One region of the Vreelandella sp. F11 genome, then DNA from elsewhere that is predicted to be linked to it. Evidence: predicted binding sites of a transcription regulator. Region 1 holds the regulator's gene; each other region holds the start of a gene.

Region 1 (5,015 bases):
TGGATAGACGCGTTTAAGAGGTCTCTGGTCGCTCGTTAGTTGGAGCAGAGCTGACGAGGGTGGCGGCTGACTGCTTGCTTAAGGTGTAGTGTAACCCCAGCTCGCGGTGGCGCAGTTGTACTTCGCCCATGCAGGGAGCCAACTTTTCCGCTAACTTCTCGACCATGTAAACCGAACGGTGTTGGCCACCGGTGCAGCCAATCGCGATGGTCATGTAGCTACGCTGGCTATTTTGGTAAGCGGGTAGCCAACGCTCCAGCCAGCCCAGAATGTCATTGCTCATGGCGTCAACGATCGGGTAGCTGCTTAGAAAAGCCACAATGTCAGCGTCGCGACCTGTGAACTGGCGCAGCGTCGGATCCCAATAAGGGTTCGGCAGGCAGCGCACATCGAAAACCAAGTCAGCGTCTAACGGCACGCCGCGTTTGTAACCAAACGACTCGAGTGTCAGCGTAAGCTTATCGCTCCGCTGATGCGCGACCTGGTCGGTAATGCGACGGCGTAAATCGTGCACCGATAAACGAGATGTATCGATCAACAGATCGGCCAGATCGCGAATATCCTCCAGCGTCTCCTCTTCTTTGTTGATCGCCTCTTCCAGCGTCATCTCACTATCCCGGGTCAGCGGATGGCGTCGCCGAGTAGCGGAGTAGCGCTCGAGCAGTATGCGCGCATCGGTGGTCAGGTAGATAACCTGGAAGTCGATTTTACGCTGGCGTAGCTCTTCCAACAAAGCGGGCAGGCGCTCTAGCGCGCCTGGCAAATTACGGGCATCAATGCTGACCGCCAAATGGGTGCGGTCACCCTGGTCGCGTATTTCGTCCACCAGCGATCCCAGCAACATAGCGGGAAGGTTATCAATCGCGTAGTAGCCAAGATCTTCCAGCGCCTGCAGAGCGATGGATTTACCTGACCCGGAGCGGCCGCTAATGATCACCAGTTGCATAGAGTCTCTCTGCCTTGGCCATGCTGCATTTGAAGGGGGCGAGCCAAAAATAAACCTGCCGCGATGAGCCTCAAGCAGACTTTAAGATCGATTAGGCTGCTGATTGCTCACGAATTTTGGCGGTGATGAGCTCAAGAAGTTCACGTTGACTGGCCGTTTTACGCAGTTGCTGGCGTGTGTCCGCATCATTCATGATGGTGGCTACTTGGCCAAGCAGTGAGAGGTGCGTGTCATCTGCTTCTTCGGGCACCAGCAGAACAAACACCAGGTCTACCGGGTCGCCGTCGATAGCGTCGAAATCAATCGCTTCTGACAGTTTTAAAAAGCCAGCGATAGGGGCTGTGCAGTGGGGGCTACGCGCATGGGGGATAGCCACACCGTTACCAATACCCGTACTGCCCAAGCGCTCACGGCCGATTAAACGGCTAAACACTTCTTGGCTGTCCAGGCTGGGAATATTTTGGGCAATAAAGGTGCTGTAAAACTCCAGCACCCTTTTTTTGCTGCCCCCGGGTACGTCAAACAGAACGCGTTCCGGGGGGAGTATGGTTTCCAACGTCATTGAATTAACGCACGCCTGCGCCTTGGGCGCGAGCTTGTGCTTTTTCCTTATGTTTAACGAGTTGACGGTCGATTTTGTCCGCTAGGGCATCGATAGCGGCGTACATATCACTGTCCATGGCTTCCGCATGTAAATCCGCGCCTGCGGCGTGCAGCGTACAGGCGGCCTGCTGGCGCTCTTTCTCCACTGATAAGGTGACTTGCACCGTGGTTATATTGTCGTAGTGGCGCTCTACACGCTCAAGTTTTTCGTTGACATAGTCACGCAAGGCGTCAGTCAGTTCTACGTGATGACCAGTGATATTAACTTGCATTGACGTACTCCTTATCCATCGGACTGTACTTCGATTGTAACCCTTTTTGCCGCGTTGCAAAGCCCTTGTCGAGAGTTTCCCTTAAACGGCATCAGGGTCTAGCGTAAACGGCGCCGTTCGCTGGAGGAGGGGATGCCCATGGCTTCGCGGTATTTAGCCACCGTGCGACGCGCTACCTGCACCCCCCCTTCGCCTAATAGCGTGACTAAGCGGCTGTCAGAAAGCGGTTTGCCAGGGGGCTCCTCTTGAATGAGTTTTTTGAGCCGCGCGCGGATGGCGGTACTGGAGTGGCTGTCGCCATCCTGGCTGCTCACTTGGCTGGAGAAAAAGTACTTGAGCTCAAATACACCGCGTGGGGTATGAATATATTTCTGCGTCGTTACCCGTGAGATAGTCGATTCGTGCATCTCAACGGCTTCAGCGATATCTGCCAGTATCAGCGGCTTCATGGCCTCTTCGCCGTGCTCTAAAAAGCCAATCTGACGGGTGATGATTTCACGACCCACCCGCAGCAGCGTATCGTTACGGCTGGAGAGACTCTTGATCAGCCAGCGCGCTTCCTGGAGGTGCTCTTTGAGAAACTGGTTGTCATCGCTTTTGTCCGCACGCTTAATCAGGCTGGCGTAGTCGGGCTGAATACGCAGCCGTGGTAGGGCCTCAGGGTTGAGCTCCAAATGCCAGCCTTCGTTATCGTGGCGGACGACTAGGTCGGGGGTCACATAGCTGTCGTCGGTGTCGCCGTAGGCGCTGCCTGGGCGAGGATCCAGGCTGCGAATCAGTAGAATGACATCGGCCAACTGTTCGTCGTCGAGCCCTAGGCGGCGTTTCAGCAGGCGCATGTCATCCTTGCCGAGCGCTTCAAGAAACTGACGCACTAGGCGGCGGGCGGGTACCAGCAGCGGCGTATCGTCGGGAAGAGCGGCAAGCTGCAGCATTAGGCATTCACGCAAGTCGCGGGCAAATATGCCGGTTGGCTCAAACTGCTGCAGCTTAAGCAGTGTGGTTTCCACTTCCCGCTGACTAAGCCCATCAATACCCTGGGCTCGTAGGCCTTCACGGATATCGTTAAGTGGCTGAGTCAGGTAGCCGTTTGCATCTAGTGCGTCGATTAGGCTCTCCGCGACAAGCTGCTCGCGGGCGCTGAAGTCGGTCATGGCAAGTTGCCACAGCAGGTGCCCATGTAGGCTCTGTCCGGCCGCTTGGCGTTCAAAATCGGGGCCTTCGCTGCTGCTACCTCCCTGGCTACCCATATCTTGATAGGTATCGGACCAGTCGCTATCTACCGAGAGCTCCGTAGGGATGCTCTCTGACCACTCTTCTTCCTTAGGCTCGCTGACAGCCTGCTCACTAAATTCATCCTCCTGCTCCAGCATGGGATTGGCATCTAGAGCCTGCTGAATTTCTTGACGAAGATCCAGCGTCGAGAGTTGCAACAGCGCAATCGCTTGTTGCAACTGGGGCGTCATGGTCAGCTGTGTGCCGATACGCAGTTGGAGAGAAGCTTTCATGACCATCTGAGAACCACTCGTTAATCAGAAGGCTCCACACTAGTGCGAGTGAGTGCCTGGTGCAAGTGCAATAAGCATGCCATTGGTAGTAAAGTTGTTGCAGAGCGCTATTTACAGAGCCAAAAAATAGGTTTATGGGCAGGTGGTGATTGTAGGCACAGTTGATTAGTTTAAAGGCGAAAATCAGCACCCAGATATACGTCTCTGACCTTCTGATTATCGAGAATGGCACTTGGTGAGCCGCTGGCAATGATTTGCCCATCACCGACGATATACGCAATATCGCAAATATCCAGGGTTTCACGCACGTTGTGGTCGGTGATCAGTACACCGATATGGCGCTGCTTCAACGCACGGATGATGGTTTTAATCTCGCCTACCGAAATGGGGTCTACGCCCGCAAAGGGCTCATCCAGTAAAATAAAAGCGGGTTCGGTGGCGAGCGAGCGGGCTATTTCGACTCGCCTGCGCTCACCGCCTGAAAGGCTCATGCCTAGATTGTCGCGAATATGAGTGATATGAAAGTCTTCGAGCAGCGCTTCCAGGCGCTGCTCCCGCTCGCTGCGATTAAGCTCTTTGCGGGTTTCGAGGATTGCCATAATATTATCGGCAACCGAAAGTTTGCGGAAAATAGACGCCTCTTGAGGGAGGTAGCCGATGCCCGCCGCGGCGCGTTCGTGCATGGGGGCGCGGGTTAAGTCCACATCATCGATGCCTACTTTGCCAGCATCGGATTTTACCAGCCCGACAATCATATAGAACGAGGTGGTTTTGCCTGCACCATTCGGGCCAAGTAGGCCCACAACGCTGCCTTGGCAGATCTCTAGGTTAATATCTTTAACCACCCGACGCCGTTTGTAGCTTTTAGCCAGGTGGTGGGCATAAAGGGTTTTGATCGGCGCAGTGTCAGCAGTGGCCACAGCTTGGCTCCCTATTGTTCAGGCTGAAGGGTCATTCGAATGCGCTGGGGCTCGCTGCCGTCAACGTCAGAGCGTGCTTGAATCACTTCACGGTCAATAAAATACTCAAGACGCCCGCCGGTAAATTTATCCTCTTGTTGGGTCAATTCGGCTTGGTCAATCAACTCGACGCGGCGTTCCGCAACGTGATAAATGATCCGCCGTGCCCAACCCTCGGTGGGGCCGTCCTGGCCTTCACCCTGATGGCGCAGATAGGCGCGCTCACCGGTGGCTGTTGCTGTTGAGAGCTCACCAGCCTCGTTACGTTTGATCTCTACCCGCTCGCCCTGCAGCTGCATTTCGCCCTGGCGAATGTCCACGTCTCCACTATAAACGGCGGTACCCGCCCGTTGGTCGAGATCCAAGCGGTCGGCCTCTACTTCAATAGGCGCCTGCTGTGAGGTTTGGGCCAGCGCTGTTAGCGGCATCGCGAGCGCAAAAAGGGCGGTGTAAACAAGTGCTTTCATGGCGACTCCTCTCTAGATTGCTTGGCCGGGGGGTGTGTACCGCGTACATTATCCGTTAGGCGAACCCGGCTATCGTTAAGCCACACGTCCATACGTGAAGCACTCATTTGCTGGGGCGGTTGCTGCAGCATGACCGGTGTATCACTCCAGGCATGCTGAGTTACCCCATCATAATGCAATAGCTCGGTATCTAGCTGCCAACCTTCATCGGGTGCTATCAAACGTGCCGAGCCTGACAGCAGCAGCGACTGGGTGGCGGT
Region 2 (5,015 bases), 2.1 Mb from region 1:
GGCGCGCTTAAAGGCGGTGGCAAAATTGGTGGCGTGTCGATAACCACAGGCGTGAGCGGTTTGCTGCACGCTATACCCTTTGCGCAAGTACGCCTGAGCTTGGGTCAGACGGCAGCGGCGTAGATAGTCGAATATTGAGCAGCCGTAGCAGCGCTGAAACTTGCTGCGTAGGCTGCTGGGGCTCATGGCCGCATTGCGGGCCATCTGCTCCAGCCGATACGCCTGGCAGGGATACTCTTCGAGCTGCTGGCGCAAACGTTCCAGACGTTGGTGATCGCGATGGGAGAGCCCCTGCGGTTGGCCTACTGCTTGCTCTTTTTCTCTGGGCTCGAGGCAGGCGTCGGGCAGCCCGTGAGCGAGCAACTGGAGCGCTAGGCCCTGCCATAATAGGCGCTGCCGCTCTGCTGGCCAGTTCGACGCCAGTGCCGCTTCAAGACTATGGCGAAGAAGCGGCGGCACCTGCCAGGTATGGAGTACCGGCGTTGACGGTGGGGCCACGTTGGTAGGCGAGAAAGAGAGAGACCCGCTGTCAGCGAGAATTGAGAGGTTGAGGATGCGCAAACGCTGTGGTGCGGGCTGGAAGACCTCAAGCCCGGTCTGCTCGTTGAAATGGGCACTGAAAGCGTCGCCGGCCTGCAACTGAAACGACTGCTGCCCTAGGCCGACTTGGATATGGCCCTCGAGTATCACGCTGAGAAACCATGGCGCAGCGCGCCGGGAGGTGGAAGCGTAAGCGTGCAGCACGTCAAGATCCGAGTGTGTCACGCGCAGTGTGGGGTCTATCTCGACGTCCATCACCTGCCCACGGGCAACGCAAGGCGCTGGCTGGGAGCGGTCGGGCGCTTCGGGAAAGCGGTAGTCGATCCCGAAGCGCTGACCGATAGCCAACAGGTCATGGGCGGTCAGTGGTACGCCAGATGGCGTTATTGAGCCGAGTGTAGCCATCCCCGTTACCTCACCCTTGAGCGGTTGTCAGCGAGTAGCGAACTAGCACTCAGTACTCCATCGACCAGTTCAGGGTGTAAGTGCGCCCGCGACCCTGGTAGTCGTAGAGGTATTCCGGGCCGTAGTAGGGCGAGTAGAACATCGCGGCTCGCTGGCCCCAAACGGTGGAGTACTGGTCATCCAGCAGGTTCTGCACGCCCAGGCTTAGGGTGCCAAAGTCGGTGTCTTGGCTGAGCGATAGGTCGAGGGTGGTATTGCCGTCGATCTCCCGGTCTGCATCATCCTTCAGGTCGAAGTTATGGTTGGCTTGCAAGCGAGCCGAGCGAACATAATCTGTCCAGCCGATAAAGGCGGTGGCGGAAGAGAGCGATGCATAGCGGGCGTCACGCTTCTCCCAGTTGCCCTGGTCGTTCTCCTGCTCGGAGCGAACCAGGTGCAGAGTACCCCCGGCTTCCAGGCCATTATCGAAATAACGGGTCACGGCGCTTTCCAGTCCGAAGTCGCGCTTCTTCTCATCGACGACGCTGACGCTTAGATCCTCGGCGTTCTCCACTGCTTTGTCCGACCAGGCGTAGTAAAGCGCCGTTTGGGCCGTCCAGTTACCCCCTTGGTAGCGCCAGCCTAGCTCTACCTGATCCGTCTCAATGGCAGACAAGGGGTTATTAGCGACACTCACATCGGGGCTCTTGCCGTAATATTTGGCGGGATCCGGCAGCTCGAATCCCTGGCTGAACTGCAGCCAGTTCTGGTGGCCGTTGCGGTAATCATAGAGGGCGCTGGCATTGAACAGGGTCGCTTCGTAGTCATTTTCGCCGCCAGGAATCCCCTGAAACTCATCCACTTCGACGTCCATGTGCTGCTGGCGCACACCGGCAGAAAGCTTGAGCGCCTGAGTGGCCTGCCAGTCGCCCTGCACAAAGCCTGACAGCCCATCCACCTGATAGCCTGGGTAACGGGGTTCAACGCCCGATGCCTGTTGAACCAGGCCGCCAGAGGTGTCTGAGATGTCGGTGTCGAACAGCATCTGGCTGGCATCGAAGGTTTCTCGATCCATATCGATGCCGTAGGTCAGCGAAACGTCGTCACCCAGGCGTGACTCAAACAGCGCCTTGATGCCGCTTAAGTCGGTGTTTTGTTGCGAGGCGCGAAACTGCAGGCCGTCGTCGACAGGGTAGGGAAAGGCCTGGAAACTGGACTCCTCCTCGCGGTGAAACGCCTGCAGGTAGAAATTTTGCCCCCACAGGTTGGCGTGGTGATAGTTAATGTTAACGAGTTTTCGGTCGGTTTCCGGGTCGCGCTGAGAGCGGTAACCGTCGCGAATTTCGGCGTCATTTAAGTTGGGCGTAGCGGCGTCGAGGTTGGGAAAATAAACGCCGCGATCACCTTCGAAGCCTGAACGGTAGAGCTGGGCACTCAGCTCCAGGCTCTGTTCGTCGGTTAAGCGGAAGGATAGGTTGCCCAGCACATCAATGCTGCGGTTGTCCTGCAGGTCGGTTTGGGCGATATCGGGGAAGATCTCTTGGCCGCTACCGTCATAGTGGCGGCCGTTATCGCCAATGGCGGTGCCCAGGTAGCCTTGAACAAACTCATTTCCACCGCTGATCGATTGCGAGAGGCGGCGATCCATATCATCGCTGTTATTGAAGCCAGTGGTGATGCCTGCTTCCGTCCTCCAGTTCAGGCCTTCTTCACCCTTGCGGGTAATAATATTGATCAAGCCCCCTGTAGCGCCGCCGCCATACAGGCTGCTGGCGCCGGAAAGTACTTCCACACGCTCAATATTGAAGGGATCAATGGCATCGAACTGACGGGAAAGGCCACGGGAACTATTCAGCGATACACCGTCGATCAGTACTTGTACACCACGGCCGCGCATATTTTGCCCATAATTGGTGCGCCCTTGCGGTGCCAGATCTAGCCCTGGCACCAGGCGTCCTAATGCTGTCTTGAGGTCTGCACCATTGCGGGTCTGTTGTTGCAGCATCTCTTTGTCAATGACCCATACCGCACCGGGAATTTGGCTGATCTGGGTGGGCGTACGTGATCCCACGACCACCATGGTGTCGCCGGCGTCTGCCTCGGAGGAGGTAGTTTGGGCGAAAATGCTGTTGGAGAAACCCATTAAAAGGCCGGTGCCAATCAGCGCAGCAGTTGAAGAGGGTAGCTTGTGAAAAGGCGGTTTTAACAATGGCAGCGCGTACATGGTGAACAATCCGCGAACAGTGAGGAGTTAGGAGGCGGAGAGTATCACCACGAAACATAAAGTCAACGATAGTGATTCGTGTTTATTTTGAGATTGTTAGTGCTGATAATTGCAGCAATAGGCCACTGCCCTATTGCTGCTTAAGAAGTTAAAGCGTTAAGCGGGCTTATTATTCTCCTCTGTATCGGTATCGGTATCTGGCTCGGGAGTGGGCACCGGCGGCACTTCTGCTTCCACCGGCGTGGCAGTGGAGGCCGTTGACGTTTCTACGGCGGCTTCAAGGTTGGCGACCTGACGCTCTAATGCCTCTACCCGTGACCGAGTGCGCTGCAGTACGTCCATTAAAATGTCGAAATCTTCCCGTGAAACCAGCTCCAGGCGATCAAAGGCGCCACGCACGACTTGCTGCACGCCCTTTTGAATATCTTCCGGCGCCTGGGAGGCGTTTTGTAAACGGTCGCCAATTTGCTGGGCCAGTCGGCTAATGCGGTCTTGAGGCACCATCGCGCTCTCTCCTTAATAACTCGCTAAATGAATATTTCAAAAGTTGCTTACCGGTAAGGATACGCAACAGTCGGCGAATTCGCATGCGCCGAGTGAATTTCCTGTTGATCGCGTGGCTTGCATCGAAATGGAGCGGGCTACTTTTGCTTGCGCTCTTTTTTGGTGCAATAGCGGTGGCGCATTAATCGACTTTGCTCAGGTTTAGCTCTGCAGGGCGCTTAGTTGTCAGGTAATCGGCTGACTTATAAGAAAAAAAGGTCAGCTGGCACAGTATGCGCATTATCGGTTCAGGTGCTTATTCTGGCGGCTGTGCCGCTACCAATCTAGCAGGACTTATCCAGCAGGGGAGATCCGGGATGAAACTCATCACCGCTATCATCAAGCCATTTAAGCTCGACGACGTTCGTGAGGCATTAGCCGACAACGGCGTTCAGGGCATTACGGTCACTGAAGTTAAAGGTTTTGGCCGTCAGAAAGGGCATACCGAGTTGTATCGTGGCGCTGAATACGTCGTCGATTTTCTACCCAAGGTAAAAGTGGAAGTGGCCGTAGATGACGCCCGTTTAGAGAGCGTATTGGATGCGATCTGTAGTGCGGCTAACAGCGGCAAGATCGGTGACGGCAAGGTGTTTGTGACACCGCTTGAAGACGTTATTCGGATTCGGACTGGCGAACGCGGTGCCGACGCCGTTTAACGCTGTTTTTCGGATCATTTCTATAGTTCAACGGGGAACTTACAATGAATGAGTTGACTGATCTGAGCTACGCGCTCGATACGTTCTACTTTCTAATCTGCGGTGTGCTCGTCATGTGGATGGCGGCAGGCTTCTCCATGTTAGAAGCGGGCTTAGTACGCTCTAAAAACACCGCTGAAATCCTGACCAAGAATATCGCGCTGTTCGCCATTGCCTGCACCATGTATTTGCTGGTGGGCTACTACATCATGTACTCCAGCAGTGCCGGTGGCTTCCTGCCTAATCTGGGCTTCTTGATTGGTGCGGAAAACAGCGTTGATGCAGTGACTGCTGGGGGTGATGACGCACCTTACTACTCCATGCGCTCAGATTTCTTCTTCCAGGTTGTATTCGTAGCAACGGCCATGTCGATTGTGTCGGGTGCTGTGGCTGAGCGTATGAAACTGTGGGCCTTCCTGGCCTTCGCTGTCGTCATGACCGCGTTTATCTATCCGGTGTCTGGCTACTGGACTTGGGGTGGCGGCTGGTTGTCTGAAGTGGGCTACTCTGACTATGCGGGTTCAGGCATTGTGCACCTTGCCGGTGCGGCGGCTGCGCTAGCGGGTGTGATCGTGCTAGGCCCCCGTAAAGGCAAATACGGTAAAGATGGTTCTATCCACGCTATTCCC
Region 3 (5,015 bases), 2.1 Mb from region 1:
TTAAGGCGATATGATCCTTGCCGGTGGCTTCATCTTCGAAGCCATGCATGGTGAATGTTGCCCAGGGCGTTGGCAGCTGGGAAGCGGCTATGAAGCGAATGGTCACAGGATACCTCGCGGATTAACCAAACGAGTGTTGGCAAAGTGGGCAGCTATTCTACCAGGAAGCGGCGCCCGCCTCACGCTGGCAAAGCGGCTTAAATCGATTAGTTAGGCGAGAAAAATTGACGGAGTGCGACGATTTTTTGCCACCGAGTACACCGCCCTGGCACTTATCTTCAAGTACAATTGCCTGCATACGTTCCCAAGTACTTACACCGAGTACAATGTGGGCAAATTTCTTAAGAGCAAGTTCTATGACCACTACACCGTTACAAAATGATCGTTTTCTTCGTGCATTAGCGCGGCAGCCTGTGGATCGCACCCCGGTGTGGATGATGCGACAGGCGGGCCGCTACCTGCCGGAGTACCGTACCAGCCGCGCCGATGCAGGCAGCTTTATGGATCTATGTCGCAACCATGACCTGGCCTGCGAAGTCACCCTGCAGCCCTTGGAACGCTACCCGCTGGACGCGGCTATTCTGTTTTCAGATATCTTAACCATTCCCGATGCCATGGGGCTTGGCCTGTACTTCGAAACCGGCGAAGGCCCTAAATTTCGTAAAACCGTGCGCACCCCAGAAGAAGTTGCCGCACTGAGCGTTCCAGATGCCGAGCGCGACCTGGATTACGTAATGCGTGCAGTGTCGACTATACGCCGCGAGCTGAACGGTCGCATGCCGCTGATCGGCTTCTCCGGCAGCCCCTGGACCCTGGCAACCTACATGGTGGAGGGCGGTTCCAGCAAAGACTTCCGCCATCTAAAAACCATGCTCTACGATACCCCGGATACCATGCACCAGTTGCTGGATACGCTGGCCCATGCGGTGACTGACTACCTGAATGCCCAAATTCGTGCGGGTGCGCAGGCGGTGCAGATTTTTGATACCTGGGGCGGTGCGCTCTCGACTCCGGCTTACCTTGAGTTCTCGCTGCGCTATATGGAGCAGATCGTTTCCGGCCTAATCCGCGAACACGACGGACGCCACGTACCGGTCATTCTGTTCACTAAAAACGGCGGCCAGTGGCTTGAGCATATCGCCTGCGCCGGTGCCGACGCGCTGGGTATCGACTGGTCAACCGAACTTTCTGATGCGCGCGCTCGTGTTGGTCACAAAGTAGCGCTGCAAGGGAACCTGGATCCTAACGTGCTGTTTGCTCGCCCCTCGGCTATCCGCGCCGAAGTGGCTCGGGTGCTGGAGAGCTACGGCCACGGCCCTGGCCACGTGTTTAATCTGGGTCACGGTATCAGCCAGTTTACCAATCCCGATAACGTCACTGCTTTTATGGAGGCGCTGCACGAACTCAGCCCGCAGTATCACCGCGATATCCCAACGCACTCAAACGCACAGCACTCAGGAGCCAATTGATGAGCGATTTACGCGACGACCAGTGGTTTACCGAAGTCTTTGATAGCCACGGCAGCGCCTTCTCACTGAAGATCTCTGCAAAGTTGCTGGATGTGCAGAGCGAGTACCAGCATCTGGAGGTCTACGCCACCGAGACCTACGGCAACCTCATGGTGCTGGATGGCTGCGTGATGCTGACCGATCGCGATAATTTCCTCTACCACGAGATGATTGCACATCCGGCGCTGTTCACCCATCAAGATCCCAAGCGGGTGGTGATTATCGGTGGTGGCGACTGCGGCACCTTAAAAGAAGTGCTGCGCCATCCCGGGGTTGAGAAAGTCACCCAAATTGATATTGATGAGGAAGTTACCAAGGCGTCTGAGCGCTTTTTTCCGTCGTTGGTAGAAGCGAATAACGACCCCCGCGCCGAGTTGCTGTTCGCCGATGGCGTCAAGTGGGTGGACGATGCACCGGATGAGAGCATTGATGTGCTGATTATCGACTCCACCGACCCGGTTGGGCCTGCTGAAGGGCTGTTCAAAACCGACTTTCTCAAGCGCTGCCACCGTATTTTGAAAAGCGGCGGCGTCATGGTGCAGCAGAGCGAATCACCGCTTTACCACACGGGTTCGATCATTCGTGAGTTACGCCACGATATGCTTGAAGCGGGTTTCGACAGTGTTGCTACTTTGCCCTTCCCGCAGCCGGTTTATCCATCAGGTTGGTGGAGCGTGACACTGGCGGGTAAAGCCACCGATGTGAATACGTTCCGCGAGCAGGCAGCCGCCAGCCACGGCCTGCCCCTTGAGTACTACAGCGTTGAAGCCCACCGTGGCGCCCTCGCTCTACCACCATTTATGCGCAAGACCTTTGCAGCCGAGTAAACCCTCGGCCGTTTTGCCCACCTTTTCCTCACCGCCCATTTCGACTTGCCCCACAAAGGTGCAAGCTGGAGTGGGCGCTTGCCTTTCTTGCACCTAGACCTTCGTCTCGAATTCGTTGAGTAGCGTTGAAAAGCGCTGAATTAACGCCTGTACCCTTGTTGGCATCTTCCTTGCTAGGTTTAGTTACATGCTACGGCATGCACAACTATTTCAATGACTGATTTCAATAATCAATTTCAAGAACTTCGAGGGAAACTAAATGTTCAATAAAAAACACCTAGTGCTGCTGGCGTCTGCTGGCTCACTTAGCCTGGCGGGAATGGCAACTGCGCAAGCCGACACCTTGGAAGATACCATTGAGCGTGGCGCCGTTCAGTGTGGTGTGAGTGATGGTCTGCCAGGCTTCTCAGCGCCGGATGACGACGGTAACTGGCAAGGCCTGGACGTTGATGTTTGCCGTGCAGTGGCGGCAGCGGTTCTTGGCGATGCAGATGCGGTTAACTACATTTCCCTCAATGCGGTTGAACGCTTTACCGCCCTGCAGTCGGGTGAGGTTGATGTACTTTCTCGTAACACCACCTGGACAACGACCCGTGACACCACCCTGGGCCTAAACTTCACCGGGGTTAACTTTTACGACGGCCAGGGCTTCATGGTTTCCCGTGACCTGGGTATTACCGGTGCCGATGAGCTCGACGGTGCATCCATCTGTATTCAATCGGGTACTACTACCGAGCTGAACCTTGCTGACTACTTCCGTGCTAACGACATGGAATTCAATCCGATCGTATTTGATACTTCTGAGCAAACAGTGGGTGGTTATCAAGCAGGCCGCTGTGATGTTCTGACCTCTGATACCTCTCAGCTAGCCGCACTGCGTATTCAGCTAGACGACCCTGAAGCGTCCATGATCCTGTCTGAAGTGATCTCCAAAGAGCCGCTGGGCCCCGTGGTTCGTCAAGGCGACGACCTTTGGTTCAATATCGTGAAGTGGTCACTGTTCGCCATGATTAACGCCGAAGAGTACGGCGTCACCAGCGAAAACGCAGAAGAGATGCTGAACTCTGAAAACCCCGATGTTGCTCGCCTGCTAGGCCAAGACGGTAACTACGGTGAAGGCATGGGCCTTGAAGCAGACTGGGCTTACAACATTATTAGCCAAGTTGGTAACTACGCTGAAAGCTTTGAACGTAACGTGGGTATGGACTCTCCGCTTGAAATTGAGCGCGGTGTTAACGCCCTGTGGAACGACGGTGGCTTCCAGTACGCTCCCCCGATTCGCTAAGCGTCTCGCTTGACCCCGGCCCGCCCTCTCTCACGTATCTGTTCCGAGAGTATGGGCGGGCCATTTGATTGACCTTCCGTATTGCGGAGACGCCACCCATGTCTGTAAGACCTAACGCTCGCCCCGTCGGCCAAAAGCCGCCGTTTTGGCGAGACCGCGCAAAGCGCGCACTTATTTTCCAGCTCATTTTAGTCGCCGTTGTGGCGGCTTTCCTGATCTATATTATCGGCAATACCCAAGCCAACCTGAACGCCCGCGGCATCACGACAGGCTTCGGCTTCCTGGGCAATACAGCCGGCTTTGGTATTGGTCAAAGTTTAATCGAGTACTCCTCCCAGAGCACCTACGGCCGCACCTTCATAATCGGCTTGCTCAACACGCTACTAGTAGGCGGCCTAGGCGTATTAGCCGCTTCGATTATTGGCTTTATCGTCGGTATCGCGCGGTTATCGCCCAACTGGCTGATCGCAAAACTAGCCAACGCTTATATTGAAACCTTTCGTAACATCCCGCTGCTGCTGCAAATTTTCTTCTGGTACTTTGCAGTACTGCGGACGCTACCCAGCGCCAGAGAGAGCATGGCATTTGGTGAAGCCATCTTCCTAAATGTTCGCGGGCTCTACCTGCCGCAACCGCTTTTCGAGTCAGGCTTTGGGCTAATTCCTGCGACCTTTGTGGTGGCAATCATCGCTAGCATTGCGCTGGTCATTTGGAACAAGCGCCGCCACGAAGCCACCGGCAAGCGCTTGCCAGTGTTCTGGATGTCGGTGGTGATTATTTTTGGCCTGCCGCTGCTGGTATTAGTAGCCACCGGTGTACCGGTCACCTGGGAGATGCCGGTACTTCGCGGCTTTAACTTTGGCGGAGGCATCACCATTATCCCTGAGTTTTTGGCTCTATGGCTGGCGCTATCTATCTATACGGCCTCCTTCATTGCGGAGATTGTGCGCTCAGGCATCCAAGCCATCCCCCACGGCCAAACGGAAGCCGCCCAAGCATTGAGCTTGCCACGCAACCTGGTTCTACGCCTCGTCGTGATCCCACAAGCCATGCGCGTCATCATCCCGCCGCTCACCAGCCAATACCTGAACCTGATTAAAAACTCATCCCTGGCCACCGCCATCGGCTACCCCGACCTGGTATCGGTTTTTGCCGGCACCACGCTCAACCAGACCGGTCAGGCAATCGAAGTAATTGCCATGACCATGGCGGTTTATTTGATCATCAGCTTGCTGGTGTCCATGTTCATGAACTGGTTCAACGCTCGCGTTGCGCTGGTCGAACGCTAGGCCGGAGGCGACCCCATGATTCACAATAAAGAAACCATACCTCAGCAGCCGGCTCCGAAAGGCACCATCGGCCCGATTGCCTGGCTACGTGGCAATCTGTTCAATG
Region 4 (5,015 bases), 2.2 Mb from region 1:
CGGCACCTTGACCTGCGCATTAAACAGGTCGATGGGGATTTCGATATGCACCGGGCCTGGCCGTGACCCGTTGAAGATAGCAAAAGCGCGGGCCAGCAACTCGGGCAAGGTGTTGGCGTCCAGCAGCGTGTGGCTAAAGCGCGCCACACCGCTGATCATCTGCTGCTGGCTGGGCATTTCGTGCAGTCGTCCTTGGCCCAAACCCAGCGTATCGCGGCGGTTTACGCTGGAGATCACCAGCATGGGGATCGAGTCCGCCAGGGCTTGGCCCATGGCGGTGGCGATATTGGTCATCCCCGGGCCGGTGATAATCAGGCAAACACCCGGCTGGCCGCTGGCGCGGGCATAGCCGTCGGCCATAAACCCCGCGCCCTGCTCATGGCGTGGAGTGACGTGCTGCACTTCGCTGCCTTCCAGCCCGCGATAAAGCTCTACCGTGTGCACGCCGGGAATACCGAACAGCGCGCGTACGCCATAGGTATCACGTAGCAATTTAATCAGTAATTCAGCGCAGGTCATCACAGCCCCCTTAGAAGAAAAACGTATGGGCCATAAAGGCGATGATCGGCAGCGTAATCGCGGTGCGCAGTAAGAACACTACCGCCAGCTCCCAGAACTTGATAGGAATCTTCGACTTGAGTAGCAGCGCACCGATTTCTGACATATACACCAGCTGCGTCATGGAGAGGCAGGCAATCACAAAGCGGGTCAGCTCGCTTTCAATGTTGGTCGCCAGCACCGCCGGTAAAAACATATCGGCAAAGCCCACCAGCGTCGCTGGTGCGGCCGCTTGTGCCTCAGGGATACGCAGTAGTTCCAGCACCGGCACCATGGGGTAGGAAAGCCAGGTAAATAGCGGGGTAAACTCGGCTAAAATCAGCGCCACGGTACCAATCGCAAACACCAGCGGCAGTAGTGTCAGGAAAATATCAATCACGTTGAGTAGCGCTAGACGGGCTAACTTCCGCGGCCCTGGCGCACTCCCTGCACGGCGTGTCGCTTGCAACAGGCTATAGCGGAACAGGCCTACATTTTCGCTACGCTCTTCGCTCAACTGACACCCGACCGGCTCATAGTAGTCGTTGGATTTACGTGACAGCGGCGGAATCCGCGACACAATTACCGCAGCGATCAAACCCGATACCACCACCGTGAAGTAGAACTGCACAAATAGGTGGTTAATCTCGACAAAGTTAGTCACTAACAGGCTGAAAGCGATAGAGGCGACTGAAAAGTTGGTCGCGATCACCGAGGCTTCGCGGCCGTTGTAGTAGCCCTGCTCGTACTGCTGGGCGGTGATCAGCACACCAACGGTGCCCGAGCCCATCCATGAGGCGGTGGCATCAATGGCGCTGCGTCCCGGCAGATTAAAGATAAACCGAAACGGCTTGCGCACCATGGTGCCGATAAACTCCATAAAGCCGAATTCAACCAAAAACGGTAGCAGTAGCGCTGCAAAAAAGAAGAACGTCAGCAGCACTGGCGCCAAGTCATTGAGCATCACCTCACCGGTAAACGAGGCGGTGACGAACTCAGGGCCAAACTGAAAAAAGGTCATGATGACGAAAATGGCGCCTAACACACGCATGGCTACCCAAATCGCGCCTACATCGAACATATCTTGAAAGGGGCCGCTTTGTGCCCAGGAGGGTTTCGCTAACTTGACGTATAGCGTCACCACCACCGAGAGGCAAAGAATCACCACTGCAATCGCGGGTAACGCGGATCCCAGCAGTGTTTGCAAGCCATCGGCCATCATCCCCATGCCGATATTGATAGAGTCCCCGACCTGGAAGGGCACCAAGAACAGCAATACACCAATGATGGAAGGGAAGAGAAATTTTAGTAAATGCGCGGGAGGTATCGGTGCCGACGGGATCGGCTGTTCCGACTTAACGTTGCTATACGACATAGGGTTCACCCATTGGAAGTGATTATTGGAGGTGGACTGGCGGCGTGGTTAGGTCAGTACTGTTTTATTTAGTCGCTATTTCTTTGATAGCTCTTTTGGTCAGCATCACTCGCTGTGTTTAACACCTGGCAGTACGCAGAGCATTTCATACAGCAGCGTGGCACCCATTAGTGCAGTGTTACCACTGGGGTCATAAGGCGGAGATACTTCGACCAGATCACAGCCGACAATATTTAAGCCTGCAGCGCCGCGTACAATTTCCAGCCCTTGACTAGAGGTCAATCCACCCATCTCCACCGTACCGGTACCAGGGGCAACAGAAGGATCCAGGCCGTCGATATCGAAACTGATGTACACCGGGATATCGCCCATCTGTTCGCGAACTTGCTCCATCAGCGGTGCCAGCGAGCGGTACCAGCACTCTTCAGCAGGCACAACACGGAAGCCCTGATCACGACACCAGTCAAAGTCTTCTGCCGCATAGCCGGTTCCGCGCAAGCCAATTTGCACGACTTTGCCATGGGCTAATAAGCCCTCCTCCTGAGCACGACGAAACGGCGTACCATGTGCAATTGGCTCGCCGAACATATGCTCGTTAACATCGGCGTGGGCATCGATATGGATCAGCCCCACCGGGCCGTGCTTTTTGGCCATGGCGCGAAGGATGGGCAGTGTGAGCGTATGTTCACCGCCCAGGGTCAGCGGAATACAGTTATGTTTCAGCACGTCATCGTAGAAGGCGGTAATGATGTCGACGCTTTTCGGCAGATGGAAGGTATTGATGGGTACATCGCCAATATCGGCCACCTGCAGGCTTTCAAAGGGCGCGGCGCGCGTCGCCATGTTGTAAGGACGCAGCATGCGCGACTCATCGCGGATCTGGCGTGGCCCGAGCCGTGTACCTGGGCGGTTTGAAGTGCCAATATCCATGGGAATGCCTATAAATGCCGCATCCAAACCCTCGGCCGTCTCCTGCGTAGGCAGACGCATCATGGTGGCGGGGCCTGCAAAGCGCGGCATGGTATTGCCACCCAAGGGCTGATTAAACTCCGACATAGTTCTCTCCTAGACGTTATTTGAACCTAGACGTTATTTGAAATTATTGAATCGCAATGCGAGCGCGGCTTGCCTATCAATAGACATTGCACAGAGCGTGCCAAGTCGTCACAACCGCCAGGAAAGGCACTTTGCTAGCCATTTGATGCAAAAATGCATTAAATTGACGACCTAGCAATTCAATACTGCATCGATAATTCAAAAATGGTTCGATTAGCAGGCTAATGCCGCGGGTGCATCAGATGAGTGAATTCGAGTGAGTGAAATAGACAAACGCGTGCTGCAGACCATTGTGGCAACCGCAAACGACCACTTCTTTATCGTCAGTGGCGATGGGCAGATAGTGGACATCAGCCCTGGCGCCGAAGCGGTTTACGGGGTATCCAGAGAAGAGCTGCTCTCCAGCAGTGTGCAGCAACTGCAAGCGGCCGGAGTACTCAAGCCCTCCATCACCATGGAAGTGATGCGCACCCGCAGGCCCGCACAGCTTATGCAGGTAACCGGAACAGGCCGCCGGGTGATTGCTGAAGCCTACCCGGTGTTCGTCGACGGCAAGCTGGAGCGCATTATCAGCCGCTCCCGGGATTTAACTGACTTGCAGTTACTGCAGGACGAATATGCCCTACTGCAAAAACGCTTTAGCGAACACTTAAAGCGCAGCCAGGCAGCCCCAGATGCGGAGGAGCAAGCGCTAGATGATGCTCTGGACAATTTGCAGGTACGCAGCAGCGTGATGCGCGAAATCGCGCTGCTGCTTAAGCGCGTAGCCCCTTCAGATGCCAATGTGTTGATGCTGGGTGAGTCTGGCGTGGGTAAAACCGCTTTTGCCAAACAGCTACATCGCTGGAGCCAGCGCTGCGATGGCCCGTTTATTGACGTTAACTGTGCGGCGATACCCGAGAATCTGTTTGAGTCCGAGATGTTTGGCTACCAGCCCGGTGCCTTTAGCGGTGCCGCGCGGCAGGGAAAAGCTGGCCTGTTAGAGCAGGCCGAGGGCGGTACGCTGTTTCTGGATGAAATAGGCGAGCTGCCGCTGCTAATGCAAACCAAACTGCTCAAGGTGATTCAGGACGGTAGTTTGACCCGGCTAGGTGACACTCGCTCACGCAAAGTCAATTTTCGCTTGGTCGTGGCGACCAACCAGGATTTGGGCAAGCAAGTAGAGGCCGGACTTTTCCGTCTGGATCTTTACTACCGCCTCAATGTGATCCCGGTCACCCTGCCGCCGCTGCGTGACCGCCGGGAGGATATCCCCGATCTGGTTGAAGCGTGTTTAAACCGGCTCAACCAGCGCTATGGGCGGCAAAAAATACTTGATACCCGCGTTTGGTCGACCTTGATGGGCAGCGAATGGCCAGGTAACGTCCGCGAGCTGGAAAATTGGCTAGAAAGAGCCTGGCTTTCCAGCCCCACCGATCAAATCGAGGAGCCCACCGCACTCTCTCACGCCGAACAGCACCGCGCCAGTTTGCCGAGCGCCTCGCCAGCAAAGCCGATAACAGCACTCGAACCTCAGGAAACCCTCAAGCAGTACCTAGCGCGGCTGGAGCGTGAAACCCTTGAAGAGCTTTGCAACACACTTCCCAGCACCTACGCCATTGCCGAACGACTGGGCATCAGCCAATCCAGCGTGGTGCGCAGGCTTCAGCGCTATGGTTTGAGTACTATTACAACGTCAACTAGATAGGTAAGCCTTCGCAACTCAAATATTAGCGCTTTGCTCAAATTAGCGGAGAAGAGGACGCAGTGGATCCTAGATAAAACCGTATGCTTTTCAACCTACACACATTGAGGTACGTTTACTTAAGAACAAACCACTCTCGGTCATAGCGAAGCTTATACACAGGATAATATTAATGTCAGAGACTAGCCTAATCTTGGCATATCCAGAAAGCGGCCATCAAATCAGAACCATACACAATGGTAATGAAGTGATGTTCTGTCTGGCTGATGTTGTGAAGTTTCTTGCCGATCAAAATACCCAGCTAGCCTATGGAGGAAGAGGTGAAGGACTAGCAGGGCTGACGAGAGCAATTATTAACGCTCT

The links. Region 1 encodes sigma-54, which starts transcription at its own class of promoters, with help from an activator protein. Its sites were predicted from a motif close to TGGCACNNNNNTTGCTNT; they were not measured.
Region 2: a site for sigma-54 is predicted at 3,916-3,933, ahead of ACFIOZ_RS20815 (P-II family nitrogen regulator). Genes of this name have one in related genera too.
Region 3: a site for sigma-54 is predicted at 2,495-2,512, ahead of ACFIOZ_RS20720 (amino acid ABC transporter substrate-binding protein). Genes of this name have one in related genera too.
Region 4: a site for sigma-54 is predicted at 3,054-3,071, ahead of speB (agmatinase). Genes of this name have one in related genera too.

The regions. Positions count from the first base shown of each region.
Region 1 is NZ_CP170448.1:1,851,553-1,856,567, forward strand. Features, by position in the region: gene rapZ (RNase adapter RapZ) at 14-946, opposite strand; gene ACFIOZ_RS08320 (PTS sugar transporter subunit IIA) at 1,038-1,508, opposite strand; gene hpf (ribosome hibernation-promoting factor, HPF/YfiA family) at 1,513-1,821, opposite strand; gene ACFIOZ_RS08330 (RNA polymerase factor sigma-54) at 1,920-3,335, opposite strand; gene lptB (LPS export ABC transporter ATP-binding protein) at 3,500-4,249, opposite strand; gene lptA (lipopolysaccharide transport periplasmic protein LptA) at 4,261-4,755, opposite strand; gene lptC (LPS export ABC transporter periplasmic protein LptC) at 4,752-5,015, opposite strand, start outside.
Region 2 is NZ_CP170448.1:4,567,550-4,572,564, reverse strand. Features, by position in the region: gene ACFIOZ_RS20830 (helix-turn-helix transcriptional regulator) at 1-945, opposite strand, end outside; gene ACFIOZ_RS20825 (TonB-dependent receptor) at 995-3,148, opposite strand; gene ACFIOZ_RS20820 (accessory factor UbiK family protein) at 3,305-3,652, opposite strand; gene ACFIOZ_RS20815 (P-II family nitrogen regulator) at 4,009-4,347, shown strand; gene ACFIOZ_RS20810 (ammonium transporter) at 4,392-5,015, shown strand, end outside.
Region 3 is NZ_CP170448.1:4,546,086-4,551,100, forward strand. Features, by position in the region: gene ribA (GTP cyclohydrolase II) at 1-106, opposite strand, end outside; gene hemE (uroporphyrinogen decarboxylase) at 357-1,469, shown strand; gene speE (polyamine aminopropyltransferase) at 1,469-2,335, shown strand; gene ACFIOZ_RS20720 (amino acid ABC transporter substrate-binding protein) at 2,595-3,620, shown strand; gene ACFIOZ_RS20725 (amino acid ABC transporter permease) at 3,719-4,909, shown strand; gene ACFIOZ_RS20730 (amino acid ABC transporter permease) at 4,925-5,015, shown strand, end outside.
Region 4 is NZ_CP170448.1:4,027,368-4,032,382, forward strand. Features, by position in the region: gene ACFIOZ_RS18445 (5-guanidino-2-oxopentanoate decarboxylase) at 1-519, opposite strand, end outside; gene ACFIOZ_RS18450 (YjiH family protein) at 530-1,912, opposite strand; gene speB (agmatinase) at 2,018-2,968, opposite strand; gene ACFIOZ_RS18460 (sigma-54 interaction domain-containing protein) at 3,225-4,655, shown strand; gene ACFIOZ_RS18465 (Bro-N domain-containing protein) at 4,825-5,015, shown strand, end outside.